DNA from 4 places in the Rahnella sp. BCC 1045 genome. Region 1 is predicted to be linked to each of the others. Evidence: predicted binding sites of a transcription regulator. Region 1 holds the regulator's gene; each other region holds the start of a gene.
The links. Region 1 encodes CRP, which controls carbon source genes, mostly activating them, when cyclic AMP is high. Its sites were predicted from a motif close to ATGTGANNNNNNTCACAT; they were not measured.

Region 1 (7,509 bases):
GTTGCCAGACGCGCAGGCGGTTAAGCAGCTCGAAGACCGGGTGAAAACGTTGCAGGGTGAGCATAAAACTGACGTCATCAGCCAGCCGATCGCTGTTGAATAATCCGAGTTTGGGGCACTCAGCCGGGTGCCCTTTTTTCTCTGTCTATACTTACCTTCACAAGGTATGCGCCCGAATGGCCATATCCGGGGAGGAAATATGGCGAAAAAAATGACCCTCAGACAGCAGGAAAAACTCTTTCGCGAACGTCAGCGGGAGAACTTTCAGGCCAGCAGTCTGCTTGATGGTTTGCAGGTTGAAGCCGTCACGCTGGATAACGAACAAATTTCGCAGCGCTTGTCCGAGCTGAGGAGGCACTATGAACGATAAACTCGTGGCGGGTGCCGATCCTTACTACTATCCCGGCATCAACGTTCTGAAAAACAGCCTCGGGATCCGGGAGGAACATCGTCTGTTGCAGGCCGAACTGGCTTTCACCGCACTGCGCGCCGCCGCCATGCCGCTCGGCCCGGCCACCATGGGCTTACCGCATCTGTGCGCTATCCATCTTTCCCTGTTCCAGGACATCTATCCGTGGGCGGGCAAGTTCCGCGAAATCGATATTTATAAAGACGATACGCAGTTTTGCCATTTCGAATACATCGAAAATGAAGGCAACGCGCTGATGCAGGAACTCGAAGAAGAAGAGTTTCTGGTCGGATGGCCGCACGATAATCTGGCAGAACGGCTGGCGCACTATTACACCGGCCTGAACCTGTTGCATCCATTCCGGGAAGGTAACGGGCGCGCGCTGAGAATATTCATCGAGCAGCTGGTTATCCACGCCGGTTATGACATTGAGTGGGCCAAAGTCGGGCGTGAGCGCTGGCTGGCCGCCAACAAAACGGCGGTTTTTGGCGATGAAACAGACCTGGTGGCGATTTTTAATCAGGTGATCAGTGAAATCGATGAGGCACATTGACCGGCGCACCTTGATCGACAAAAAGGCTGAAGCCTGCGGTTAAAAATGCGTAGAATTACCCGGTAAATTTTTCGACTTTACCGGGATTGACCATGCTGCTGCTGATCGACAACTACGACTCGTTTACCTACAACCTCTACCAATATTTTTGCGAGCTGGGGGCAAAAGTCAGCGTGGTGCGTAACGATCAACTGACGATTGCGGATATCGAACAGCTTTCCCCGTCACATCTGGTGATTTCGCCCGGCCCGTGTACGCCCGATCAGGCGGGAATTTCCCTGCAAGCCATCACCCATTTTGCCGGTAAACTGCCGGTTCTCGGCGTCTGCCTCGGGCATCAGGCAATGGCGCAGGCATTCGGCGCAAAGATTGTCCGCGCCCGCCAGGCCATTCATGGCAAAACTTCTCCCATCTGCCATACCGGCAACAGCGTTTTTACCGGGCTGAATAATCCGCTGACGGTGACGCGCTACCATTCCCTGGTGATTGCGCCCGAAACGCTGCCCGATTGCTTTGACGTCACCGCGTGGACTGAGCGCGAAGGCCAGCGCGACGAAATTATGGGCATCATGCACAAAACCTTACCGCTGCATGGCGTTCAGTTTCATCCGGAAAGCATTCTGAGTGAACAGGGGCATCAGCTTCTGGATAATTTCCTTAAAATCTAATCAGTTAATCTTGCTGATAAAATTACTTACCCATCAGGTGTGATTTCTGTTTGCCTGTGCGTGATTTTTTATGCATATTTTGTGATTATATTTTCATATTACTTCAGTAAGGGAAAACGGTTATGGCAGAAAAATCAGCGGTAGATCGGGGTACGTTCGACAAAGTGATTTTGCCGGTTTATTCACCTGCGAAATTCATTCCGGTGAAGGGCAAAGGCAGCCGCGTGTGGGACCAGCAGGGCACCGAATACGTTGATTTCGCTGGCGGTATCGCGGTTACGGCGCTCGGACATTGTCATCCGGCACTGGTTAAAGCCTTGCATGAACAGGGTGAAACTCTGTGGCATGTCAGTAACGTATTTACCAACGAACCCGCTCTGCGACTGGCTCAGAAGTTGATCGACGCCACTTTTGCCGACCGCGTATTTTTTGCCAACTCCGGCGCTGAAGCTAATGAGGCCGCATTCAAACTTGCGCGCTATTATGCTTCCCACCGCCACAGCCCGTACAAAAGTAAGATCATCGCTTTCCATAACGCTTTCCATGGCCGCACGTTGTTTACTGTTTCAGTCGGCGGACAGCCGAAATATTCCGACGGCTTCGGCCCGAAACCTGCTGACATCGTACATGTGCCCTTCAACGATCTGGACGCGGTAAAAGCGGTGATCGACGATCATACCTGCGCAATTGTGGTCGAACCCGTTCAGGGCGAAGGCGGGGTGACACCGGCCACCAAAGAATTCCTGCAAGGGCTGCGTGAACTTTGCGACAAACATCAGGCACTGCTGGTGCTCGATGAAGTGCAAAGCGGTATGGGGCGTAGCGGTAAGTTGTTCAGCTACATGCATTACGGCGTGACGCCGGACATTCTGACCACCGCCAAAGCGCTGGGCGGCGGTTTCCCTGTCAGCGCCATGCTGGCAACGGAAGACGTTGCATCGGTGATGGAACCGGGCAAACATGGCACCACCTACGGCGGTAACCCGCTGGCCTGTGCCGTCGCCGAAGCCGCACTGGATATTATCAATACGCCAGACGTGCTGGCCGGTATCAATGAACGCCGCGAGAAATTCATCAGCGCGCTGGATGCCATCAACCAGAAATATTCTGTCTTCAGCGAATTCCGCGGGCAGGGGTTGCTGATTGGCGCCGAGCTGTCGGATGCCTTCAAAAACCGCGCCGGAGAGTTTCATGCCGCCGCCGCTGAGTTCGGGTTGATGATGCTGGTGGCGGGCCCGAATGTGATCCGGTTTGCACCATCACTGGTTATCGACTTCGCGGATATTGAAGAAGGGATGGGGCGCTTTGAGAAAGCTGTGGCAAAAGTTACAGGCTGACTGCTCCCCCCTTGCGAAGGGGAGATCGACGTTTTACTTCTATCCTGCAATGGCTGAAAGGTTTTACTTTTGCTCCTTCCCCTTTCACGAGGGGAAGGCTGGGATGGGGTGTTGGTTTGAGGGCAACTCAGACAATTAAGCCGACCTTAATACCCCCCCCCTCCCTTTTGCAGGGGGAGGGAGTTATAAATCACGCCCGCCGCGTTAACCAGATCCCATGATGTGGTCTCTGCTTCCACGCCAGTGACGAAATAGTATGCATCACACTCAGATGCGATATCACCCTCCGCAGGTGGCGTTCCATTTCGGTCAGCGGCATATCCGGATGCAGCTCCGGCGCATTAAACAAGGTGTTCTCACCACCGGGCCCGTCGTAAAGCAACCGCTGCTGACAGCTTTGCAGCGCGATTTCGCAGGTCTGCAAATACTCCGTCGCCAGTTTCTCCGGCAGCATGTAGTGCTCGCGGGCGAGAATAGTCATCGCATTGATGTGCTCGACAATAAACTGACTGTGCGTCACCCACAGACGCATATCCGCCAGATAATGCGAGTTAAAGCCCGGTTCCTGCATTGCCTGATTCAGTGAGGTGAACAGTTTATTATGCGCCTGATTGACCTGCATTCGGGTGTAAGCGAGTTTCGCGGCATCCGGATTTTCCTCAAGCAGCAACCGGATTGCGTTCTGATAGGTTTCCAGCGCCTGATGCGCATTCTGGCGCAGCAAACCGCTTTGCCATTGCGGCCACAACCAGATGGTGCCGCCGAAAGCCAGCGCACAGCCGATCAGCGTATCTATCAGCCGTGGTACGAGAAAATGTACGCCATTCATCGCCAGCAGTTGCAGGGTATACACGGCTGTCACTGTCATACCTACCATTGCCAGCCCGTAGTTTTTGCGTAAAACCGTGTAGGACAACAAAGTAATCAGCAGCATGCAGAGCAACGTGGTGCTTTCGGGTAATTCCAGCTTCAGCAATCCGGATGCAATCAGTAATCCGGCCAGCGTCCCCAGCGCACGGTGCTGGATACGTACGCGCGTGGCGTTATAGCCGTTCTGGCTGACCAGCATGATGGTCAGCAAAATCCAGTAGGGCTTGGGCAGATTGAAAAACAGACCAAGGCTGCTGCCAATCGCCAGGATGATGCCAAGCCGGGCAGCATTGCGCAGCGCGACCGATTTAAAGGAAAGATAACTTTTCAACGCCGGCCAGAAAGGTAAGCGGGGCTGAGTGTTCATCAGATCGCGTCGGTACAGCGGACGTTGTGTCCGCAATAAACGCGCAATGCGGCTGAAATGGTAATAGCAAAATTGACCGACCGGATTCTCCGGATTGCGCGCGGCTATTTTCTCCAGCGCGGCCAGTTCGTTGGCCATCGTAAATCGCCCGGATAAACGGTGATAAAGAATGTCATCAGCGATGACCCGCAGACGGGCGGAGATCACCTGCGCATTACGTCGTATAACCGCTTCGGCGTGGCTTTCTTCCACCAGCTTTTGCACTTCTTCCGGCTGATGCAGGCTCACCGTGATGTGTTCCTGCAAATCGAGTGCGACCTGAAAACGCTGGAACAGTCGCTTATGGTGATGATGATGTCCGTGTTGCGGCAGCATGTGCAGTTGCTGATAAAGCAGGGCAATCAGATCGATAACCTGTTGCTGACGCGCCAGCAGTGGCGGTAGCGCGGTTTCAGGATCGGTGTGTTGCGTCAGCAGGCTGTATTTCGCCTCGAAGTAATCTGCCAGTTGCAGATAGAGCTGGCTGAGGGTTTCGCGCATCGGTTGTTCTTTTGAAATACGAAACCACGCCCAGTTAAAGATACCGTACCAGGCGGTGCCTGCGGCGAACAGCGCCGGAGCTTGCCACATCGGGCGCAGACCCACCATGCTCAGCGTGAAGATGGTCGCCACCAGCGCACCGGGCAACAGACGCGCATGCAGCGGGCTGATTTCACCGGTCACGCCCAGCAGTAACGCCAGCGAGAACATGATGAGCGGCAGGGGAATGTGCCAGCTTTCCAGCATCACTTGCAGCAGAATGCTGCTCAGGGCAAAAAGCGTGCCGCCGACCATCAGACGTTTGAAAAAGCGTTTGTGTGGCGTATCCAGACCCGCGACATTGCAGCAGGCCGGGCACAGGGAAAACAGCAGACCCATTTGCAGATTGCCAAAAAGCCAGCAAATGCCAACAGGCAGGCACAACACCAGCGTCTGGCGCAGCGCGTAGTTAACTTCGGGATGATAGAACAGTCTTCGCCATAGCGTCATGCGTAAAGCTTAGCCCATAAAAAAGGCGCGACAGTTAGCTGTCGCGCCAATTTCTGAGGGATTAACGTGTGCCGTAAACGACAATCGTTTTACCGTGTGCGGAGATCAGGCTTTGATCTTCCAGCATTTTGAGAATACGTCCGACTGTTTCACGTGAACAACCGACGATTTGGCCGATTTCCTGACGGGTTATCTTGATTTGCATCCCGTCCGGATGGGTCATTGCATCAGGCTGTTTAGCCAGATTAAGCAAAGTTTGCGCGATACGGCCTGTTACGTCGAGGAAGGCAAGGTTGCCGACTTTCTCTGACGTCACTTGCAGACGGTTTGCCATCTGCGCGGAAAGACGCATCAGAATATCCGGGTTTACCTGAATCAGCTGGCGGAATTTTTTATAAGAAATTTCAGCCACTTCGCAGGCAGTTTTAGCACGCACCCAGGCACTGCGTTCCTGCCCTTCTTCGAAGAGTCCCAGCTCGCCGATGAAGTCACCTTGGTTAAGGTATGACAGTATCATTTCTTTGCCTTCTTCATCTTTAATCAGGACGGCAACCGACCCTTTCACGATGTAGTACAGCGTTTCGGCTTTTTCACCTTGGTGAATCAGCGTACTTTTAGAAGGATACTTATGTATATGACAGTGAGACAGGAACCATTCGAGAGTCGGGTCTGTTTGTGGCTTGCCGAGAACCATTTGCTATTATCCTCTGTTGTTATCGCTGCCCAAAATCACAGGGCTCAGAGTTCCCTGTACGGCACTTACTTTAAAAAGCGCCCTTTCAGCATATAACTCCCCAGAAATGCTGCAAGCGGATGTCGGAGTGAAACAGCCTGATTATTGCTGTTAACACCGTGGGTTCTGTTCTTAAACCGCAAAAACCGTCACCGCAATTTACTGGAAAGTATGTTTCGGCTTTGTTTGTAACACAGGTTTGCAATGCTGTCTTCTGTTGTCTCGCTTCAGCATGATGGCGATCGGGTTACGTTGCCAGTTTTTGGGTGAAAGGGTAGTCTGAGGGGAAAATTTGACGAATTTATCCACCGGGAGAAGAGCACATGCACGCACGCGTAAAATGGGTAGAAGGGCTGACGTTTTTAGGTGAGTCAGCGTCGGGGCATCAGATCACAATGGATGGTAATGCGGGCGACAAAGCCCCGAGCCCGATGGAAATGTTGCTGATGTCGGCGGGCGGTTGCAGCGCGATTGATGTGGTATCTATTTTGCAAAAAGGCCGCAACGACGTGCGTGACTGCGAAGTGAAACTGACGTCTCAGCGCCGCGAAGAAGCACCGCGTCTGTTCACGCACATCAACCTGCATTTCATCGTCACCGGCAAAGACCTGACGGATAAAATTGTGGAACGCGCAGTCAGCCTGTCTGCGGAAAAATATTGCTCCGTTTCCCTGATGCTGGGCAAAGCCGCGACAATCACCCACAGTTTTGAAGTAGTGAACGCCGAATAAGTCACGACCAGTGATACGACTGGCACTGACTTCGCAGTAAATCCAGAAATCGCCGCGCGGCAAACGTCAGCGGCGATTTCTGCGAATAGAGCACGCAATATTCAGCTTCCGGCAGCGTATCGATATTGAGCAGGCAAAGCCTGTCCTGTAAGCCGAACGGCGCGCGCATGGCCTTCGCCACAATCGTCAGATAATCCGACTGCAACACCATATTCAGCCCGCACACTACCGAATCCGTTCTTACCGGCGTTTCCCCGGCTGGTGCGTTAAAGCCGTTCATCGAAAGCTGAATCTGCTGGTAGTAACCCATATCCGTTTCCGGCAACACCCAGCGCGCGCACTGCAATTCGTCGAGCGTGGTGGCATCTGCCAGCGGATGCCCTTGCCGCGCAATCACGCCAAAAGGGGCGCTAAACAGCGGCTCACGCACCAAATCCTCCAGCGGAAAACCCGGCCCGGCGGTCCCGACAGCAAAATCGAGTTTCCCTTCACGCAGCGCCGGTAACAGCGTCGAAAGCTGGCCTTCTTTAATCAGCAGTTTGGACTGGGGAAATTGCGTTTTGAACGCTTCACTGAGGGCCGGAAATACCGTCAGCGCCAGCAGTGATGAAAACCCGATAGCCACCGAACCCTGCGAATACTGATTAATCTGCCGGATCTCATCCGCCGCACGTTCAAGTTCTTCGAGAATAAACTGCATGCGCTGCGCAAAGGCACGGCCGGTTTCCGTCAGCGCCATGCCCTGATTGCCGCGCACGATAAGCTGAGTTTCAAGCGTTTGTTCCAGTTCCCGCAAGGTTCTGCTGACCGCG
Region 2 (7,509 bases), on a different contig from region 1:
TCAGTTTCTGCCCGATACCCAGTTTGCGCGCGGACTCATCGACGTATAAATCCTGCAAATACACCACCTGCTGCATGTGCCAGCCGTGATCGTGATTCAGGCAATTCACCAGCCCGACCAGCCTCCCCTGATATTCCGCCACATAGCCAAACATGCCGTCATAGTCAGGATCCGACAACCGCCGGAACGTGAAATCAAACTGCGCCGGATCCAGCTCCGACTGGTAAAAATCCAGATAACCGCGCCACAAATTTTCCCAACCTTCGCGGTCGGCAGGCGTTAACGGACGGATAACAACATCTTGCGGCTGGCTCATCGGTCATTCTCCTCGGTAAATGAAATCGTTACGGGCGGGACTGCGGATAATGTATCAGGTCGTGGAAACGCACGGAATGTTCACTCTTATTGCGGTATGCGTGCGCGCAATCCGCCGCAAACCGCAGCGCTTCTCCGGCGCTCAGTACGCGGGTCACGCCATCCACGGTCAGCGTCAGTTCGCCATCAATCACAATCACATGCTCGATAACACCGGCTTCATGAGGCGTAGACTCGCTGCAACCGCCGGGTTCAAGATCGATAACAAACATATCCATGCGCAAAGTCGTGTCGTAGGGGAATAACGGCACGACGCGCATTCCTGAAGTGTCGCTGTTAAACGTGGTCAGCAACCCGTGGCGATGCAGCGCGGCAGATTGCTCCGGCGGTGTTTCGAGAAACTCTGAAAACGAGACATTCAGCCCGCTGGCGATTTTCCATAAAGTCGCCACGGTCGGACTGGATTCGCCGCGCTCAATCTGCCCGAGCATGGCCTTACTGACGCCGGTTTTTTCTGCCGCCTGAGTGAGACTCCATCCGCGTTCGCTGCGCACGGCTTTCAGCTGACTGCCAATATGGCGGGTAAGTTCCTGCATTGTGTCTCCTCTGCGACGATGATCGTTCATCGCGATTGTGCGTTATAACGCACAGTGATATCTTGAGCGCATCATATGTGCGCTATAACGCACAACAGCATACCGCCAGCGTCCGCTAACCCGAAGGATTTTCACAAATGACCATGCGTATCAGTTTGCAGGATGTCACTTTTTCGGCGGTGATCGCCGGATTTGTCGCAGTTTTAGTCGGCTATACCAGCTCCGCGGCAATTATCTTTCAGGCAGCTGAAGCGGCGGGTGCCAGCGCGCCACAAATCGGCGGCTGGCTGAGCATGCTGGGCCTGGGAATGGGCGTGACGAGCATCGGACTTTCGCTGTATTACCGCACGCCGGTCGTGACCGCATGGTCGACGCCCGGCGCAGCGTTACTCGTCACCAGTCTGCCCGGCACGTCGATTAACGAGGCCATTGGCGTGTTTGTATTTGCCACCGGTCTGATCCTGCTGTGCGGCGTGACCGGCTTGTTCGCCAGACTGATGCATTACATTCCGCAGGCGCTTTCGGCTGCGATGCTGGGCGGCATTCTGCTGCGTTTCGGGCTGAATGCGTTTACCTCGCTGCAAAGTAATTTCGCGCTGGCGGGCACGATGTGTCTGGTTTATCTGCTGGCGAAACGCGCCCTGCCACGCTATGCGGTGGTGCTTGCGCTGATTGCCGGGCTGATCGTCGCCGGCTTACAGGGCGATATTTCGCTGCACGGCCAGACCATGACGTTTGCCGCGCCGGCATTTGTGATGCCGCATTTTACGTGGCCTTCTATTATCGGCATCGGCATTCCGTTTTTCGTGGTGACCATGGCGTCACAAAATGCACCAGGTATCGCCACGCTGAAAGCGCACGGCTATCACCTGCCCGTTTCGCCGCTGATTTCGTGGACCGCGCTCACCGCGTTAATTCTCGCCCCGTTCGGCGGATTTACCGTTTGTATCGCCGCCATTACCGCCGCAATTTGTATGGGTGAAGATATCCACCCGGATCCGAAAAAGCGCTACATGGCCGCCGTCGCCGCCGGGATTTTCTATCTGATTGCCGGCGTATTTGGCGGTTCGATCGGCCTGGTGTTTACCGCGCTACCTCCCGCGCTTATTCATACCATCGCCGGGCTGGCACTGCTCGGCACTATTGCCGGGAGTTTATACCGGGCGCTGGAAAATGAACGTCAGCGTGACGCAGCGGTTATCACGTTTCTGATCACCGCGTCCGGCGTGACATTACTCGGCGTGGGTTCGGCGTTCTGGGGCTTAACCGGCGGCGTAATCTCGCATCTGATCCTCAGTATTCCTGCGCGTAACAAGGCGCAACCGCCCGCGAAAGGTTGAGTCCGTTCAAGTTATGGGTAACAGGTTTTCGTAACACGAAACAAAGTGACGGTGGTCACATTTTCCGCCGTCCAAACGCTCTTTACTGGGAGCCATCAGGCCAAAAATGCCCCTTTAAAGAGCGAGAATTCCATGACAATTGCCACTCAATCCTGCGTCGTAACCGGGAAAAAAGACGTCTCGGTGATCGGCCAGACCATCGACTACACAGGCCAGGGCACGCTGGTAAAAATCACCCGTGGCGGCATCTGCGGTTCCGACCTGCATTACTACGAACACGGCGCGGTGGGCGATTTCAAAGTACGCGAGGCGATGGTGCTCGGGCATGAAGTAGTGGGTGTGGTGGAGAAATCTGACAACCCAAATTTGCAGCCGGGCCAGAAAGTCGCGCTGAACCCCAGCAAGCCATGCAAGGCCTGCAAATATTGCCTTTCCGGTGATGAAAACCAGTGCACCACCATGAAATTCTTTGGCAGCGCGATGTATTTCCCGCACATCAACGGTGCATTCACGCAGTATAAAATCGTCGACAGCGAACAGTGTATTCCTTACGACAATCAGGTCAGCGACCGGCTGATGGTTTTCGCTGAACCGCTTGCGGTAGCAATCCACGCGGTCAATCAGGCCGGGGATATTCACGGCAAAACGGTGTTTGTTTCCGGCGTCGGTCCGATTGGCTGCCTGATCGTGCTGGCCGCTAAAGCCAAAGGTGCAGCACAAATCGTGGTAACGGATCCGAGCGAACGTTGTCGCACGCTGGCACTGGCCGTTGGTGCAAACAAAGCGCTGGACGCCGCGCAGGGTGATTTCAGCGAATATCAGGCCGAAAAAGGTTTCTTCGATGTCTCCTTTGACGCCTCCGGCCATCCTTCTTCTATCCGCCGCTGTCTGGAAGTCACCCGCGCACGCGGCACACTGGTGCAGGTCGGCATGGGGCCGGTGGTGAATGAATTCCCGCTGATGATGCTGATTGCCAAAGAAATTAACTGGGTCGGCAGCTTCCGTTTCACCGGGGAATTTAATACGGCGGTGGAATGGCTGGCGAATAAAACCGTCGATCCGATGCCGTTACTGTCAGCGGAATTCCCGCAGGAAAGTCTGGTCGAAGCACTGGACTATGCAATGGATAAATCCAAAGCATCGAAAGTTCAGCTGGTTTTCTAGTCTGCTGACGGACTCACAATATCAAAACATCGTTTCATTTTATGATGTCCTCTGATTTTCATCCTCAGAGGACATTTGCATTATGGTGAAGGATAACGCGAAAAAGCAGGTCGCGCTGCTGCTGGCCGACGGATTTGAAGAAGGCGAAGCGGTGATTGTGCTCGATATTCTCGAGCGGCTGGAAATTCAGGTCACTACGCTGGCCTGCCAGAAAAGCCTGACGCTGCGCACTTACCACGGCATTCAGATGCAGGCCAATGAATTGCTGAGCGCACAGGGCGATCGTTTGTATGACGCGGTGGTGATGCCCGGCGGCCCGGAAGGCTCGGTGGCGCTGGCGGCCAGCAAAGATGTCGTGGAATTTGTCCGCCGTCATGACGAAGCTGGAAAACTGATTTGCCCGCTGTGCTCGGCGGCCGCTCGCGTTCTGGGCGGTAACGGCCTGCTGAAAGGACGGCGTTATGTCTGTTCCGGCGATTTATACAAAGACGTCAAAGACGGTGTTTATGTGAATCAGTCTTTTGTCGAGGACGGCAATCTGCTCAGCGGAAAAGGCTTAGGGCTGGCATTTGATTTCGCTTTCCAGCTGGCGTACCGCCTGACCGGCGACGCCCAGACCACCAATTTTCAGGCCGACCACATCGATTATCACCACTGGCGCGCTGACCAGAAAATCTGATTTTTATCAGCGGGCGATGCAGATCGTCCGCCAACATCAGCATCATGTCCGTTTTTGGCATTCTCCCGGCAGGTTTTCAGGCGCAGACTGGTTTCACATTCACCAGACGGAGTCCGAAAATGACCCACAGCGCCCTGTTAAATATCGACGTGCAACGTTCTTTCGAGCAAAAAGATTTCTGGCAGCAGGATGATTTACCGGCTTTCAGCCAGGCATTAACCCGCCTGATCGACGGCTGTCAGACCCGTAAAGTTCCCATCATCGACGTGTTTCATGTCAATCCTGACGGTGTGTTTTCGCTTGAATCCGGGCTGGTCACGCCGATGGCTTTTCTCACCCATCAGCCGCAGCACGTTGTCCATAAACATGTTCACAATTCCCTGACCGAATCCGGCCTCGACGCGTGGCTGCGGGAACGAGGTATCACACATCTGATCATTGCCGGAATGCGTACCGAACAATGCTGTGAAACCACGGCGCGCGTGGCGTCCGATCTGGGTTACACAGTGACGTTTGTTACCGAAGCGACGCTGACGTTTCCGATGACACACGCCAGCGGCGTGACGCTGAGCGCGGCTGAAATCAAATTGCGCACCGAGCTCGTGCTGGCCGACCGTTTTGCCACGATTACCGACGTCAGCGGCGCACTGGCGGAACTCGCTCGCGCTGTGTGAAGATAGGCGCAGTGATGATGAATCTGTGAGGCGATATGCAACGAAATGTCTACTTTATGACGCTACCGGGCGTGATGGCCTTAGACCTGACCGGTCCGGCGGAAGCACTGCGTATCGCCGGGCATTTTGCTTTGCACTACATCGGCCCGCTGCCGGAAATCACGATGTCGACCGGGCTGACGGTCAGCCATTTGCAGCCACTGCCGGAAACGTTGCCGGAAGGCAGCATTCTGATCATGCCCGGCGTTGATCGTTCGGAAGAAAATTTTTCCTCACCCGTCGCCCAATTTGCCTGTGACTGGCTGCGTCAGCAAAAAAATGCCATCGAAAACGGTTTGCTGACGCTGGTTTGTATCTGTTCCGGCAGCCTTCTGGCGGGAAAGGCCGGGCTGCTCGACGGCTATCAGTGCACCACGCATCACGACGTGATCGCGCGTCTGCGCCAGCAGGTGCCTGCCGCACAGGTGAAAGATAACCGGATATTTGTCGAGGATCGTTCCGTGCTGACCAGCGCGGGGATCAGCGCCGGTATCGATCTGGCACTGCACCTGATCGCCACACATCTCGGCCCGCAGGCCGCGCTGGACGTCGCCCGCGAAATGGTGGTGTATTTCCGCCGCGGCGGCGATGACCCGCAACTTTCCCCGTGGCTGCGCTACCGCAATCATCTGCATCCTGCCGTCCATCGTGCGCAAAACCTGATGGCCGCCGAACCGGAATCTCCGTGGCAGGTGGAAGACGTCGCCGCCAGAGCCCACATCAGCGGCCGCCACCTGACGCGCCTGTTCCGCCAGCATCTGGGTATCAGCGTACGCGACTACCACGAACAGCTGCGCATCGCCGTCGCACAACAACGCATCCGGCAAGGATCAGGCATCGAGAAAGCCGCCCTCGCCGCCGGATTTTCCTCCGGCAGGCAATTCCGGCGGGCGCAGGAGCGCTGGAATGATGGTGTTGCTGATTGCAAGTTGAGCAATAAGTGAGTAAAATTTTACTCACTGACGGTTTGTGGGACTGAATAGCAACGCTAAACAGTACGTCAGTGTCTGCCTTTAAAGGTCGCTGGCCGTGCCGCGATAAGATGAAAAATCCAAAGACCTCCGCCTGAAGCTGTAAAACAAAAAAGCGACCCTGAGTCGCTTTTTTGTTATCTGCGCTTTGCCGGCAGTTTTATTCCTTTCATTCTCGCATCAAAAATATACCAAAAACTGAATCGCCCGTTTACACCAACCTGTCCGGCCCATTTTTCTCTCGGATAACCTGTCATTACTTTTAATCGGATATCACTCGCAGGATGTGTGTTTTTCGTTATCTCAAAAAACATACAATAATCTACACCCATATAATGTTCTTCAAGATAATAAAAGGTGTCCTGATGCTGATGAGGAGTTCTTGCTAATATCGCATTTTCGTTAATCAATTTATTAACAAGGTCGGGTAAGCGGCATGAATAAGAATAACGCTCCCGGCAGAAATAGCGCCGGTGCTTACCAGGGCTGTGCGGATAAACCCAGAGTTCAGACTCAGCCTGATGTGCTGTAAAACAATGATCAGTATAAACAATAAAAATCTGCAACTGACGAACTGGAAAGTCATGGCTGGCAGGCCTGACCGCGGTAATTGTCGATGCCCGCAGATGTTCCAGCGAATAAATCTCACCGTTGATTTCAAAGGGCAGCCAAAATGTCATGTTGATTTGCCTGAATAAAGGAAATGAAAGAGTATCCAGAAAAAACAGACAAAGATAATGAAATAGATTAATCGTCCTGCGGTACATTCCTGACATAATAAAATAGACAAAGGAATTAATATATAACCCGATATCATTCACGCCAGTTATAATCACATTACTCCGAATTAACTCACCCAATTCCGCCGGTCAATTTTCCCCAGCGCCATCGCCAGCAGCAGGCCGCCGCCGAGCCCGCAAATAAATAGGTACGCGACATTGAACAGCGGGAATTGGGGGAAATCGAGATGGCGGCCGCGCAATCCGATGATAATCAGCGCATGAAAGCCGTAGATAGCCAGAGAATGGCGGGAGATCAGCGCAAATCCTGGCAGGATGCGTTGCGCCAGCGCGTTTTTAAACACCACAAACAGTGATATGGCGGAGATAAACACCAGCGGGCCGGTGTAGACGTAGAAAGTATCGGCGAAATTCTGGTTAATCAGCATCTGCCGGTAAGTCCCGTCCGCAATCGCCAGCGTGCTGAGAACGAAAACGGCCACGGCGGTCAGCGTCACGCCGGGTTTTCGGGTATCAATATGGCTGATGGCACGCCCCATCAGGGCATACAGGACGTAATAAAACGTGTCGCCGCTGATGTACAAATCCAGCGGTAACAGATGGATTTTCTGCCAGGTGAAAGCCGGAAGCTGCGGGTTCGCCAGAACGCCGAGCAGTATTCCGGCGATCAGCAGATATTTGCCAGACACAGTTTTGACGTTTATCAGCGGGGAAAGGAGGTAAACCACGATAATCGCGTAGAAGAACCAAAGGTGATAAAACACCGGTTTTTCCAGAATCAGACGCAGAGACGGCCAAAATCCAATCTTTGTCATCGTGAGGATATAGATTAGCGAGACAACGCTGTAAAAAATCAGGCATAGTGTGACGCGCAGGAAATGCCGTTTTTGTGCGCTCCGTTCACCAAAAAACAGCGCGCCGGAAATCATAAAAAATAGCGGTACACAGACACGCGAAGCCGAATTGAGCAGATTGGCAACGGTCCATTCCG
Region 3 (7,509 bases), on a different contig from region 1:
AGCTGCGCGGGGTAACCGTAAAGAGATGATCCAAAAAATCCTCTCTGAGATAGAAGGCCGTTTAACCGAAGCCGGTATTCAGTGCCGTGTAAGTGGTCGCGAAAAACACCTGTATTCGATCTATTGCAAAATGCACCTTAAGGAACAGCGTTTCCATTCCATTATGGATATTTACGCCTTCCGGGTGATCGTTAAAGACCTTGATACCTGTTATCGCGTATTAGGCCAGGCTCACAGCCTGTACAAACCGCGTCCGGGTCGGGTTAAAGATTACATCGCCATCCCCAAAGCCAACGGCTATCAATCCCTGCATACCTCTTTAATCGGCCCGCACGGTGTTCCGGTTGAGGTACAAATCCGTACCGAAGATATGGATCAGATGGCAGAGATGGGGGTTGCGGCACACTGGGCTTATAAAGAGAACAGTGAAACCAGCACGACGGCGCAGATTCGTGCGCAACGCTGGTTGCAAAGTCTGCTAGAACTGCAACAGAGCGCGGGTAACTCATTTGAATTTATCGAGAGCGTTAAATCGGATCTGTTCCCCGACGAGATTTACGTCTTCACGCCGGAAGGCCGTATTGTCGAATTGCCTGCGGGCGCGACACCGGTCGACTTTGCTTATGCCGTGCATACCGATATCGGCCATGCCTGTGTGGGTGCACGTGTCGATCGCCAGCCTTATCCGCTCTCGCAGCCGCTGACCAGCGGTCAGACAATCGAAATCATTACCGCGCCGGGCGCCCGTCCGAATGCAGCATGGCTCAACTTTGTCGTCAGCTCACGCGCTCGCGCCAAAATTCGTCAGATGCTCAAGAACCTGAAACGTGATGATTCCGTTTCGCTCGGCCGACGTCTGCTGAACCATGCGCTGGGTGCCGGTAAGAAATTGTCAGACATTCCGCCAGAGAATATCAAAAACGAACTCGACCGCATGAAGCTCGCGGCGATGGACGATTTGCTGGCTGAAATTGGTCTCGGCAACGCCATGAGCGTCGTCGTGGCTAAAAATCTGATGGGTGATCAGTCTTCAATGGCAACATCGGGCACACGTAATCTGCCAATCAAAGGCGCAGACGGCGTACTGATTACCTTCGCGAAATGCTGCCGCCCTATTCCGGGCGACCCGATTATTGCTCACGTGAGTCCGGGTAAAGGACTGGTTATTCATCACGAGTCCTGTCGTAACATTCGCGGTTATCAGAAAGAACCTGAGAAATTCATGGCCGTTGACTGGGACGATCACCAGGAAACCGATCAGGAATTTATTGCGGAAATCAAAGTCGACATGTTCAACCATCAGGGCGCTCTGGCAAATCTGACCGCTGCGATTAACGCCGCGCAGTCAAATATCCAGAGCCTGAGCACTGAAGAAAAAGACGGCCGCGTATACAGTGCCTTTATCCGCCTGACGACCCGCGACCGCGTTCATCTGGCGAATATCATGCGTAAAATTCGTATCATGCCGGACGTCATCAAAGTTACCCGCAACCGAAACTGATTGTTATGACCCCAGAACGTTATGCGCGTATCCGTGAAATGCTTGCGGCCCGACAGCCAGACCTGACGGTCTGCATGGAACAGGTGCATAAACCGCATAACGTTTCTGCTGTCATCCGGACCGCCGACGCCGTCGGCGTTCACCAAATCCACGCAGTCTGGCCAACGACCCGAATGAAGACGTTAGTGTCTTCCGCTGCAGGCAGCAACAGCTGGGTTCAGGTCAAAACACACAAAATAATTCAGGATGCCGTCGCACAAATGAAGGCGCAAGGTATGCAAATTCTTGCGACCAACCTGTCTGAAAAAGCCGTCGATTTCCGTGCGATTGATTACACCCGCCCGACCTGCATTTTGCTGGGGCAGGAAAAAACCGGTATTACTCCCGAAGCGCTGGCTCTTGCAGACAGCGATATTATTATTCCGATGATCGGGATGGTACAGTCGCTGAATGTGTCTGTGGCCTCCGCTTTAATCCTGTACGAAGCTCAGCGTCAGCGTGAAAATGCCGGAATGTATACTCGCGATAAAAGCGTTTTAAGTGAGAAAGAACAGCAACGTCTGCTCTTTGAAGGTGGCTATCCGGTCTTATCTCATGTGGCACAACGTAAGAAATTACCGCGCCCGTTCATTGATGAGAAGGGTCAAATTATTGCTGATGATGAATGGTGGTCAGCGATGCAAATGACGGTGAAAAAAAGATGAAAGGCCGCCTGCTCGACGCAATCCCGCTGACGTCGCTTTCCGGCGTCGGAGCCAGTCAGGCAGACAAACTCGCTAAACTCGGTCTTGAAACTATTCAGGATTTATTGCTACATCTCCCTTTACGTTATGAAGACCGTACCCGCCTCTACACCATCAATGATTTACAGCCCGGTATTTTCGCGACTATAGAAGGCGAAGTACTGCGCAGTGATATCAGTTTTGGCCGCCGCAGAATGCTGACCTGTCAGATAAGTGACGGCACCGGCATGGTGACATTACGCTTCTTCAATTTTAACGCCGCGATGAAAAACAGTCTGGCTGCAGGCCGTCGTGTCACCGCGTATGGTGAAATTAAACGCGGGACAATTGGCGCCGAAATTATTCATCCGGAATATCGTATTCAGGGTGAAAACAGCGAAGTGGTTTTGCAGGAATCGCTGACGCCAGTTTATCCGACAACGGAAGGCATCCGTCAGGCCACACTGCGTAAACTGACCGATCAGGCGCTGGAATTACTCGATACCGTGCCCATCGCTGAACTGTTGCCGGAAGAACTGAGCCGCTCGTTAATTCCGCTTCCACAGGCGCTGCATTTACTGCACCGGCCACCACCAGATATTCAGCTGGCCGATCTGGAGAAAGGACATCACCCGGCACAACGACGTCTGATTATGGAAGAGTTGCTGGCGCACAATCTCAGCATGCTGGCCGTTCGCGCCGGCACGCAAAGCTATAAAGCCATGCCGCTGCATCATGACGATCGCCTGAAAAATCAGTTTCTGGCCTTGTTGCCGTTCAGCCCGACCGGCGCACAACAGCGCGTGGTGGCTGAAATCGAACAGGATTTGGCAAAAAACTATCCGATGATGCGTCTGGTTCAGGGCGACGTCGGTTCAGGTAAAACGCTGGTAGCGGCACTTGCCGCGCTTTGTGCGATTGCGCAGGGTCAGCAGGTCGGGCTGATGGCGCCCACTGAATTACTCGCCGAGCAGCATGCTAATAATTTCCGTCAGTGGTTCGAACCGCTGGGTATTCAGGTCGGATGGCTGGCCGGAAAACAAAAAGGCAAAGCCAGAATGGCGCAGCAGGATGCGATTGCCAGTGGTCAGGTTTCGATGGTCGTCGGGACTCACGCGATCTTTCAGGAACAGGTTCTGTTCTCCTCATTATCGCTGGTGATCATTGATGAACAACACCGCTTTGGCGTTCATCAGCGGCTGGCACTATGGGAGAAAGGTCTGCAACAGGGATTCCATCCGCATCAGCTGATCATGACCGCAACGCCAATCCCGAGAACGCTGGCGATGACCGCTTACGCCGATTTGGATACGTCAGTAATCGATGAACTTCCGCCTGGCAGAACGCCGGTAACGACGGTTGCGATCCCTGATACTCGCCGCAGCGATATCATCAGCCGCGTTAAAAGCGCCTGTGAGCAGGAAAACCGCCAGGCTTACTGGGTTTGTACGCTGATTGAAGAATCCGAAATGCTGGAAGCTCAGGCAGCGGAAGCCACATGGGAAGGGCTGAAAGAAGCCCTGCCTGCGCTGAATATCGGGCTGGTTCATGGCCGGATGAAAGCGCAGGAAAAACAAGCCGTTATGCAGGCGTTCAAAAAGGGCGAGGTGCAGCTTCTGGTGGCGACAACCGTCATCGAAGTGGGCGTCGACGTGCCCAACGCCAGCCTGATGATCATCGAAAACCCGGAACGCCTCGGGCTGGCGCAGTTACACCAGCTGCGTGGCCGCGTCGGGCGTGGTGCTGTCGCATCCCACTGCGTGTTGTTATACAAAACACCGCTCAGCAAAACAGCGCAGAAGCGCTTGCAGGTTTTACGCGACAGCAACGATGGTTTTGTCATTGCTCAGCAGGATTTAGAAATCCGCGGGCCGGGTGAATTACTGGGCACACGCCAGACAGGTAGCGCTGAATTTAAAGTGGCTGACTTGCTGCGCGATCAGGCTATGATCCCCGACGTACAGCGCATTGCACGGTATCTCCAGCAGCAGTTCCCCGATCATGCCAAAGCGCTGATTGAGCGCTGGCTGCCGGAAAGAGTGCGTTATACCAACGCATAATTCTTATGCTTTTCGACTTTTCTTTTTCTTTCTGAAACGCCAAAACATTATTGAAAATGATGTTTTGGCTTCAATGTATTAACCCAACTTTTGCTCATTTCTGCCTCAAAACCATCAAGCCTTCTGGTTATTTGATGACCTTCACAGACTGGGGTAAAGTCGGTAACCGGTTTCACACCCCGCCACTACACTGATGATAATTAAGGTAAGCCTGTCAGATCCCCTCACCATAAGGCCAAAATCATCATGAGTATCAGCCAGTCCCTCTTTGATTTTATAGAACAGAAAATCAGCCCGTTTGCGGCCCGGTTATCTTCCCAGCGCCATGTCATGGCGGTGCGTGACGGGTTTATTTCAGCAATGCCGTTTATGATTGTAGGGTCCTTTTTGCTGGTTTTTGTACATCCACCTTTCTCTCCTGAATCCTCATGGGGATTTGCCCGAAGCTGGCTGGAACTGTCGGCAAAATATGAAGTACAGATTCTGACGCCGTTTAATATGACGATGGGGATTATGTCGATCTACATCGCTGCGGCCATTGCCTACAATCTGGCGCGAAGCTACAAGCTTGACCCGTTTATGACCGCGATGCTGTCGCTGATGTCTTTTCTGCTGGTGGCTGCGCCTCAGATTGATGAGAAAATGTCTACAGCCGCACTGGGCGGCGTAGGGATTTTCACCGCAATTCTGGTGGCGATTTATGTGACCGAACTGACACGCTTGCTGAAAAAATACAATATTGGCATACGGCTACCTGAACAGGTACCTTCCAACATTAAGCATTCGTTTGATTTGCTGATCCCGATTATTGCGGTGGTGGTGACTCTTTTCCCGCTGAGTTTGCTGGTGCAGTCGGGCTTCGACATGCTGTTACCACAGGCAATTATGGCGCTGTTCGAGCCGTTGATTTCCGCCGCTGACTCCCTGCCCGCCGTACTTCTGGCGGTACTAATTTGCCATCTGCTGTGGTTCGCCGGTATTCATGGTTCGGCCATCGTTTCCGGCATGTTGCAGGCTTTCTGGTTAACCAATCTCGGCCTTAACCAGACCGACCTCGCCGCCGGTTTGCCGATGACGCACATCATGACCGAAGCGTTCTGGAACTTCCTGATCGTCATCGGCGGCTCCGGCGCGACAATGGGACTGGTGCTGCTGTTTTGTCGCAGTAAGTCCGCGCATCTGCGTACAATGGGGAAACTCAGCCTGGTTCCCAGCTGCTTTAACATCAATGAGCCGGTGATTTTCGGCACGCCGATTGTCATGAATCCGGTATTTTTCATTCCCTTCCTGCTGGCACCGATGGTGAATGCCGTTATTGCCTACACCGCTGTCTCAACCGATCTTCTGCCACATATGATTTCGCTGGTTCCATGGACGTCCCCTGCGCCGATTGGTGCTGCCTGGGCAATGGGTTGGGACTTTAAAGTGTCACTTCTGGTCATCATACTGATGGCGCTTTCGATGGTGATTTACTATCCGTTCTTCAAGGTTTATGAGAAGCAGTTGCTGACGCAGGAAAAAGCAGCGGAAGCTGAAGCCGTGTTTACGGAAAAAGCAGAGGCTACTCAGTAAGCGATAAGTGAAGAAACAGAAAGCCTGAAACAGGCGCCGTAGCTTTTATCCCGGCGCCTGTTTTTCTTCAGTCTCCCACCGGAATTACCCGATTTCCCGTACAAAACAGAACAAGACCTTCTCAGAAAAAACCTCAGCCGGGCAAACAGTTCACAAAAGATTTTTTAACGAAGATTTCACAGTTTAAATTGTCGTTAGCAAACGTTTGCTTTTGTCGCGTATTTCAATAAAAATGCCCGCTTTGCCGCTTATTGGAATGCCATAACATGAGTTCGCAAACCACAGAACAAGACTCTCAGCAACCAGACCTTTCCCCCCAGCCAAAAAGTGAACTGATTTACCGGCTCGAAGACCGTCCGCCAATACCTCAGACTCTCTTTGCCGCCTGTCAGCATTTACTGGCAATGTTTGTCGCGGTGATCACCCCCGCATTACTGATTTGTCAGGCGCTGGGATTACCTGCGCAGGACACTCAGCACATTATCAGCATGTCGCTGTTTGCTTCGGGCCTGGCTTCCATTCTGCAAATTAAAACCTGGGGTCCCGTCGGTTCCGGACTGCTTTCAATTCAGGGCACCAGCTTTAACTTTGTCTCGCCGCTGATTATGGGCGGTCTGGCGCTGAAAAACGGCGGCGCTGACGTTCCGACAATGATGGCCGCGCTGTTTGGCACATTGATGCTGGCTTCTTGTACCGAAATCGTTTTGTCGCGTTTCCTGCACCTTGCACGCCGCGTCATCACCCCGCTGGTTTCCGGCATCGTCGTCATGATTATCGGTCTTTCGCTGATTCAGGTCGGGCTGACGTCGATTGGTGGCGGCTATGCGGCGATGAGTAATCATACTTTTGGCGCACCTAAAAACCTGATTCTGGCCGCCGTCGTTCTGGTGGTTATCATTCTGCTCAACCGCCAGCGTAATCCCTATATGCGCGTCGCTTCTCTGGTTATCGCCATGGCGGTAGGGTATCTGGCGGCCTGGATGATGGGCATGTTGCCTGACGTGGCACCAGCCGCGCAGAGCAACTGGATTACGTTACCGACGCCGTTGTATTACGGCCTTGGCTTCGACTGGAATCTGCTCATCCCGCTGATGCTTATCTTTATGGTGACGTCGCTGGAAACCATCGGTGATATCACTGCGACATCTGACGTTTCCGAGCAGCCGGTCAGTGGCCCTCTGTACATGAAACGCATCAAAGGCGGCGTGCTGGCTAACGGCCTGAACTCAATGCTGTCAGCCGTATTCAATACCTTCCCTAACTCCTGTTTCGGCCAGAACAACGGCGTGATTCAGCTGACCGGCGTAGCCAGCCGTTATGTTGGCTTCGTGGTTGCGCTGATGCTGATCGTACTGGGGCTTTTCCCTGCGGTTGCCGGGTTTGTGCAGCACATTCCTGAGCCCGTTTTAGGCGGCGCAACCATCGTGATGTTCGGTACGATTGCCGCTTCCGGCGTGCGTATTGTTTCCCGCGAGCGCCTGAACCGCCGCGCGATTATGATCATGGCACTTTCACTGGCCGTCGGCATGGGCGTTTCCCAGCAGCCGCTGATCCTGCAATTCGCGCCAGACTGGATTAAAACGCTGCTGTCTTCCGGCATCGCGGCGGGCGGGATTACTGCGATAGTTCTGAATCTGGTTTTCCCTCACGAAAA
Region 4 (7,509 bases), on a different contig from region 1:
CAACGTGCGCCGTGCGGGCGCGGTGAAAATGTTCCGGTTCGGCCTGTTTGTTCAGCTGACGATGGGCATCTGGCTGCTGGTGGTGTGCGCGTTCGGGCTGCCGTTCTGGGCGATGGTGATTGGCGTGGCGGGCTATGTGGGCGTGATTGCGATGGTGACCTCCAACGCGATGGCGGTCATCATGGATGACTTCCCGCACATGGCGGGCACCGCGGCCTCTCTGGCCGGAACGATTCGTTTTGGCACCGGTGCGGCAATGGGTTCCGTGCTTTCGCTGTTTACCGCTAAAAGCGCCTGGCCGATGGTCGGTTCGATGGCGTTTTGCGTCATTGCTGCCACGTTGCTGTATCTCTACGCCAGCCGTCCGGCGAAAGTCACGGCGCATGCGCTGGCCGACTAAGGTTTTTCGTTTTGCTGCTGTGCATCACTCAGGTCGGAAATGACCTGAGTGACATCGTCAAGATGCCCAATCTGCACTTCACTGGTCCGGTTCAGTTTACTTTTATCAAGTAATAAAAGGCTCTGCGCCGCGCGCCGGAGCAGGGCGATTTTGTATTCCGCATTGCTGTCGTTGGAATCCCAGATAGCGCCAGCGGCGTCCACCGCCTCGCAGGAAAACAGAAACAGATCGATTTCCAGCGTTTTCAGCTGTGAGAACAGCGCCGGATTTACGTAACAGTCGTATTTGCGCACAAGCCGGCCGCCGGAGCTGATGAGCTGAATATTCTGGCGTTTGGACAGTTCCCGGCACACGCGGGCGCTGTTGGTAAACACGGTGATGCCGATATCCGGCAACTGCCGCGCCAGCGACCAGCAGGTCGAGCTGGCATCGAGCGCAATCACCATTCCTTCATCAATCCACGACAGCGCCTGCCGGGCAATGTCCGCTTTCCGGCTCTGATGGCTTTTTTGCCGGACGCGGAAAGAATCCCCGCTGTCCTGCGTTTCCCGTTTAACGATCTTCGCCCAGCCGTGTCGGCGGATCAGCTGGCCCTGCGTTTGTAATTCCTGCAAGTCGCGGCGGATGGTTTCCCTGCTGACCTGTAAATGGCTGGCCAGATTTTCCGTGCTCTGGCTGCCCGTTTCGCGGATCAGTTGCAGGATGGCCTGATGACGCACAGCTTTCATTTTTTATTTTTCTCCCGGCAATGACGGCAATCCCGATTGACCGTTTTTAACATTTTGCGCTGAAACGGACACGCCAATGCGTGGCGGTTTGCGCGAATCGTTCCCTGAATACGGGATAATCAGAAGCCAGTCACATTTTTACCGCCCGGTCACCGGTCAGCGCCGCCTGCGTTACAAAATAAAGTGACAGAAACCAACAATACGCAGACCAAAACCGACGGGGCAAACATGAAAAGAGAACAGCTGGCTGAACAAATTATAGAAACCTGCCTGCAAATGACGCGCATGGGGCTGAATCAGGGAACGTCCGGCAATGTCAGCGTGCGTTATGGCGACGGAATGCTGATTACGCCAACCGGGATCCCGTATGAGGAGCTGACGCCACGGCAGATTGTCGAGGTCAGCGAAGACGGCAGACACGATCCGGCCAAAACACCGTCCAGCGAATGGCGTTTCCATCAGGCCATTTTTCGCGCACGACCCGACGCACAGGCCGTTGTTCACAACCACGCGGTACATTGCACGGCGGTTTCCATTCTTAACCGGCCCATTCCGGCCATTCATTACATGATTGCGGCGACAGGCAGTACGGTGATCCCGTGCGCGCCGTACGCGATTTTCGGGTCGCAGGCGTTGTCTGATCATACAGAAGCGGCGATCAGACAATCCAAAGCGATTCTTCTGCAACACCACGGAATGATTGCCTGCGGCAGTAATTTGCAGAAAGCGCTCTGGCTGGCGCAGGAAGTTGAAGTGCTGGCGAGGCTTTATCTGATGCTGCTGCCGGTGACGCCGGAAGTACCGGTTCTGTCGGATGAAGCGATGGAAGCGGTACTGAATAAATTCCATCACTACGGAATTATTACGCGGGAAGAAGCCTGAAGGCTGAAATAAAAATGCCCGTCAGAATATGGCGGGCATCAGGGGATCCAAAAGTAATCAGTTCACGCCCTGCGCTTCCATTTGCTGGAGTTTGCGGGCTTTTTTGGCGCGGGCATATTCATCCGCCATGGCCTTGGCTTTTGCCCCCGGGATCAGCGCCATATCGCACTCTTTCGGCAACAGCGTAGTCACCAGCGCGGCAATCAGCAGGGATGCGACCAGTGCATAAATCGCCGTGCTCTGACCGTACAGACTGACTAACACGCCGACCAGATACGGACCGCAGAAACCGCCCAGATTCCCCAGACCGTTAATCACACCGCGTGCGCTGCCTGCCACTTCCGGCGTGGTGACTTTGCCCGGAATGGTCCAGAAGGCGCTGGTCGCGGCTTGCAGGAAGAACCCTGCACCGACCAGAAAACCGTAGGCCGCCATAATATTGTGACCAAACGCCACGGATGCGGCCAGACAGGCGGCGAAACCGCACAACGGCAGGGCGATAAACATGCGGCGTTTGCCGGTTTTATCGGACAGCACGGACATCGCCAGGATCCCCAGCATGGTGCCCACATAAGGGATAATCGCCAGCATGCCGACTGAACTCATGTCGCCGCCGGTGAGGTTTTTCAGGATAGTCGGCAGCCACAGCGTGTAGCCGTAAATCCCGGTCTGATAGAAGAAGTTAATGACAATCAGTTTGACGATAGATTTATTGCGAAAGACCTCTTTGAGCGGCGCGTTATTGACCGGTGCCAGCGCCCGCAGTGCTTCGCGTTCACGGTTTAATTCGGTGACCAGATAATCGCGTTCGCGCTCAGACAGCCATTTCGCTTCTTCCGGACGGTCGCTGATGGTGAACCACCAGAACAGCATCACCACGAAAGATAATGCCCCTTCGATGATGAACAACCAGCGCCAGTCGAGCGTATCCAGGATCAGGCCGGACAGCGGCGCGGTAATCATCCCGCCGAGCGGCGCGAACATCAGCACATACGCATTGGCCCGGCCACGTTCTTTATCCGGGAACCAGTTGCTGACCATCGTCAGCACCACCGGCAACATCCCGCCTTCCGCCACACCCAGCGCAAAACGCAGGAACAGCAGCTGATACTGGTTAGTGATAAAGCCGGTCAGAATGGAGATCACCGCCCATGCAATCAGCGAGCAGGCGATGAATTTACGGCCGCTGCCGTGTACCGCCAGGCTTCCGCCGGGCACCTGTAAAAACAGATACCCGATGAAGAAGATACCGGCAGCCAGACCGGCCATTGATGCGGTGATACCTAATTCGGCATCCATTCCGCCGGGCATGGCAAAACTAATATTGACCCTGTCCATGAAGGAAATAATACAGGCGATAAGTATTGGGGCTATTACACGTAACCAGCGGGCCTTAGGAATTTTATTATTCATCGTCTTTCCTCTGTGTGCTTGTATCCGGCGATGACCTAATAAAAGCATTTTGAGGAAAGTATTTCGTGACAGGTGTCACGTTGAATTATGTTAAGAAAAGGTGTTACCTGCAACGTGATCCTGCACCGTAGTTGGCATGCAGGATGACAGGAAGGAAATAGCAGAAAAGGGCACGTTAAATCGTGCCGCCGAGGGAAATCCGGTAGTGCAAATCGACACGCTCAATGGTCGGCAGTTTTTTGATTTTTTTGAGCAATATTTCGGCGACAACCTTGCCCATTTCAAAGCGCGGAGTAATAACGCTGGCCAGCAACGGCGTGGTCGCCAGCCCGATATCCAGCCCGTGAAAACCTGAAATCGCCATGTCCTGCGGGACGCGGATGCCCAGTTTCAGACATTCCTGTAACACGCCGACGGCAATATCGTCGTTGGTACACAAAATTGCATTGGTGTGCGGATACAGCTGGCGCGCCATGGATAACATTCCGGCGCCGATAGACACCGATGAAACCTTATTCGGGGTGATATGCACCGGCGTCAGCCCGCGTTCAGTCATTGCCCGGCTGTAGCCCTGATAGCGTTTCTGGTCACGCGCGTCTGACATCGAACCGAAATACACCGCATGCTCCTTGCCGCTGGCGAGCAGCGTATTCGCCATGTCATATCCGGCTTGCTGATTATCAAAACCTACCGCAATACGGCCATTCTGATCGTCGAGATCCATCACCTGAGCGACAGGAATTTCAGCCGCATTCAGATACTTATCGGCTTTGAGCGTATGCACGGAATCCGTGAGGATCAGCCCTGCCAGCTGATAACCGAGCAGATTGATAATGTGCTCTTCTTCGCGGTCCTTGCTGTAATCATAATTCACCACCAGCGTCTGGTAGCCCTGCGCGGACGTCACGGACTCAATACCGGCCAGCAAATCGGAGAAAATCTGATTGTTAAAAGAGGGCACCAGAATGCCGATGCGCGGCGCTTTGGCCGGTCCGCGGGCTTCTTCCAGCGGATAACCGACTTCTTCCATGACTTTGGTGATGCGTTCGCGGGTTTCAGGAGAGACTTTTTCCGGCGTGCGCAGAAAACGGCTGACCGTCATCTTGGTAACATCCGCCAGTTGGGCGATGTCCTGTAATGTCACGCGCTGGTTTCTCATGCGGGTTTCCCTGATTATTTCCCAAAATATACCCGATTATTGAAACAGAAAGCGCCGGAGATTGTTATCAAAATGATGATGATCACATCGGGAGTAACAGGGTTTTTTAACATCCTCCAAGGTGATCTGCATCACAGTTTGGCCGCCGGTAAACCGTTGTAGTGGGGCTAACTTTTCATAAGCAGCTTTTTAATAAGGCCAACGTCATGACAAATCTCTTCTCCCTGGATAATAAAAAGATTCTGGTCACCGGTTCTACGCGCGGTCTGGGTTTCCTGCTGGCGAAAGGGCTGGCGCAGCACGGGGCGGAAATTATCGTCAACGGCACGCAGCAGGAATCGACACAAAAGGCCGCTGAAGCGCTGCGTGCGGAAGGGTTTATCGCACACGCCGTGTCATTTGATGTCACGAACAGCCAGGCAGTGAATCAGGCGATAGACCATATCGAAAAGGCCATTGGCCCGATTGATGTGCTGGTGAATAACGCGGGGATCCAGCGTCGCCACAAATTTACCGATTTCCCGGAAAAAGACTGGGACGACGTGATTGCGGTGAATCAGAAGTCTGTTTTCCTGGTGTCGCAGGCAGTTGCGCGTTACATGATCCAGCGTGAGCGCGGCAAGATCATCAATATCGGTTCGATGCAAAGTGAGCTGGGCCGCGACACCATCACGCCGTACGCTGCCTCTAAAGGTGCGGTGAAAATGCTGACGCGCGGGATGTGCGTTGAACTGGCGCGCTACAATATTCAGGTGAACGGCATTGCGCCGGGCTATTTCAAAACCGACATGACGCAGCCGCTGGTCGATAACAAAGAGTTTTCCGAATGGCTGTGCAAACGCACGCCAGCCGCGCGCTGGGGCAACCCGGAAGAGCTGGTCGGCGGTGCGGTTTATCTGTCCTCCAGGGCGTCAGATTTCGTGAATGGTCATTTACTCTTTATCGATGGCGGCATGCTGGCCGCCGTTTAGTATAGGAAAATTATGAGCAAAATCGCACTGGTCACCGGCGGTGGCAGCGGTATCGGGCTGAGCGCCGCGAAATCGCTGGCGGGTATTGGGTTTACGGTCATTCTGGCGGGGCGCAATACGGAAAAACTGGCGCAGGCCGTGGCACAGTTTGCACCGGGACAAGCGGTGGCGCGTCAGCTGGATGTCACCAGCCCGCAGTCGGTCGCCGCGCTGTTTGCAGATATTCAGGAAACCTTCGGGCGGCTGGATTTATTGTTTAATAACGCCGGGAATAACGTGAAAGATGTGCCCATTGATGAGCTTGCGGTGGAAGACTGGCTTTCGGTGATCAACACCAATCTGACCGGCGCATTTTTGTGTACGCAGGCGGCGGTCAAACTGATGAAACAGCAGTCTCCGCAGGGTGGCCGCATTATCAATAACGGCTCTGTTTCGGCGCTGTCGCCGCGTCCGAATTCCGCGCCTTATACCGCCAGCAAACACGCCATTACCGGCCTGACCAAATCCACGGCACTTGATGGCCGCGCATTCAATATTGCGTGCGGACAGATTGACGTCGGCAACGCCGCAACGGATATGGGCAATAAAGCGCTGGCAGGCAGGATGCAGGCCGACGGGCATATTGCCGAAGAGCCGGTCATTGCGGTGGAGCGCGTCGGTGAAGCCGTGGCTTTTATGGCCGGATTGCCGCCGGGCACCAACGTTCTGACCATGACGGTGATGGCCAGCGCGATGCCGCTGGTCGGACGGGGGTAACGCTTTTCGCATTCAAAAAAAAACGGCCCGAATCGGGCCGTTTTGCATTTCATCTTTCGTGATTATGCTTTTCTGACTTTACGCTTTCTGCCGAGCCAGAAAATCAGCACCAGCAGAATGATCACGCCGATGATCATCGCCGGCGCCATGAAAGGTTGCAGTTTTGCCAGAAGTGTCACCGGGCCGCCTGCGCGTAATACCGCCACATCCTGCGCGCTGACCTGAACGCCTGCGTTGCCGTAGTTTTTCAACACATAGTTGGAGATATCCGCAATCTGCTGATCGTCGAGCTGACCGACATACGAACCCACGCCAAATTTTGGCATCAGAACATGATGGTCGCCCACCTGGCGATCGACGCCGTAAAGAATGGCGGAAATCAGGTTAGACGCATTTCCGAGGCCGGTCGCGGTGTTGTTAAACAGCGACGGATACGCCTGATTTTTGCTGCCTGAGCCGTCCGGCTGGTGGCAGCTGGCGCAATATCCGCTGAACAATGCCGCGCCGTTGTCGATGGTTTTATTCGCGTTAAACGGATGTGCGCCGCGCAGGCCGTCTTCCACATTCACCGGCTTACCGAAGGTGTCTGCCGCCTGTGTATCGCGCGGATCGCGAACCGGCGTGCTGTTTTTCAGGTAGTAGGCAATTGCGTTCAGATCGGTGTCAGACATGTATTGCAGACTGTTTTGCACCGCCTCCGCCATACCGCCCGCGGCCTGATTTTTCCCGGCGGTCCGGCCTGTTTTCAGGTATTCCACCAGCTGAGCCTGAGACCAGTTGCCAATGCCGCTGACCGGATCAGAACTGATGTTCGGCGCGTACCACGGTCCGACCATGCCGCCCGCCAGCGGTTTATCCGTCACCGAACCCATCATCAGATTACGCGGCGTATGGCACGTGTCGCAGTGTCCGGCACCGTTCACCAGATACGCACCCCGGTTCCATTGCTCACTTTTGGTCGGATCCGGCTTAAACGGCGTGCTGTCGAGATACATCAGATTCCAGACCGCCATCGCAATACGCATGTTAAACGGGAACGGCAGGGCAGTTTCAGTATTCGGCTGTTCGACCGGTTTCACACCTTGCTGGAAATAGACATACAGCGCGTGCATATCGGAATCACTCATATGGCTGTAAGAGGTGTACGGCATGGCCGGATACAGATTTGCACCGTCCGGACGCACACCTTCGCGCACAGCG

Region 2: a site for CRP is predicted at 2,295-2,312, ahead of idnD (L-idonate 5-dehydrogenase). Genes of this name have one in related genera too.
Region 3: a site for CRP is predicted at 4,413-4,430, ahead of J1782_RS13010 (PTS sugar transporter subunit IIC). Genes of this name have one in related genera too.
Region 4: a site for CRP is predicted at 4,653-4,670, ahead of idnO (gluconate 5-dehydrogenase). Genes of this name have one in related genera too.

The regions. Positions count from the first base shown of each region.
Region 1 covers NZ_JAFMOZ010000138.1:55,213-62,721, reverse strand. The annotation lists gene J1782_RS19755 (aldose 1-epimerase family protein) at 1-103, shown strand, start outside; gene J1782_RS19750 (YhfG family protein) at 200-370, shown strand; gene J1782_RS19745 (putative adenosine monophosphate-protein transferase Fic) at 360-962, shown strand; gene J1782_RS19740 (aminodeoxychorismate synthase component II) at 1,055-1,630, shown strand; gene J1782_RS19735 (aspartate aminotransferase family protein) at 1,753-2,967, shown strand; gene J1782_RS19730 (YccS/YhfK family putative transporter) at 3,158-5,233, opposite strand; gene crp (cAMP-activated global transcriptional regulator CRP) at 5,295-5,927, opposite strand; gene J1782_RS19720 (OsmC family protein) at 6,290-6,697, shown strand; gene J1782_RS19715 (LysR substrate-binding domain-containing protein) at 6,699-7,509, opposite strand, start outside.
Region 2 covers NZ_JAFMOZ010000126.1:108,827-116,335, reverse strand. The annotation lists gene J1782_RS12920 (GNAT family N-acetyltransferase) at 1-316, opposite strand, end outside; gene J1782_RS12915 (helix-turn-helix domain-containing protein) at 345-911, opposite strand; gene J1782_RS12910 (benzoate/H(+) symporter BenE family transporter) at 1,049-2,251, shown strand; gene idnD (L-idonate 5-dehydrogenase) at 2,384-3,415, shown strand; gene J1782_RS12900 (DJ-1/PfpI family protein) at 3,498-4,094, shown strand; gene J1782_RS12895 (isochorismatase family protein) at 4,214-4,768, shown strand; gene J1782_RS12890 (GlxA family transcriptional regulator) at 4,804-5,751, shown strand; gene J1782_RS12885 (hypothetical protein) at 5,916-6,458, opposite strand; gene J1782_RS12880 (acyltransferase) at 6,626-7,509, opposite strand, start outside.
Region 3 covers NZ_JAFMOZ010000127.1:18,268-25,776, reverse strand. The annotation lists gene spoT (bifunctional GTP diphosphokinase/guanosine-3',5'-bis pyrophosphate 3'-pyrophosphohydrolase) at 1-1,501, shown strand, start outside; gene trmH (tRNA (guanosine(18)-2'-O)-methyltransferase TrmH) at 1,507-2,205, shown strand; gene recG (ATP-dependent DNA helicase RecG) at 2,202-4,283, shown strand; gene J1782_RS13010 (PTS sugar transporter subunit IIC) at 4,530-5,855, shown strand; gene J1782_RS13005 (uracil-xanthine permease family protein) at 6,122-7,509, shown strand, end outside.
Region 4 covers NZ_JAFMOZ010000129.1:81,288-88,796, forward strand. The annotation lists gene J1782_RS14360 (Bcr/CflA family multidrug efflux MFS transporter) at 1-400, shown strand, start outside; gene fucR (L-fucose operon activator) at 397-1,128, opposite strand; gene J1782_RS14370 (L-fuculose-phosphate aldolase) at 1,357-2,010, shown strand; gene J1782_RS14375 (MFS transporter) at 2,068-3,423, opposite strand; gene J1782_RS14380 (LacI family DNA-binding transcriptional regulator) at 3,599-4,582, opposite strand; gene idnO (gluconate 5-dehydrogenase) at 4,789-5,553, shown strand; gene J1782_RS14390 (SDR family oxidoreductase) at 5,566-6,309, shown strand; gene J1782_RS14395 (cytochrome c) at 6,372-7,509, opposite strand, start outside.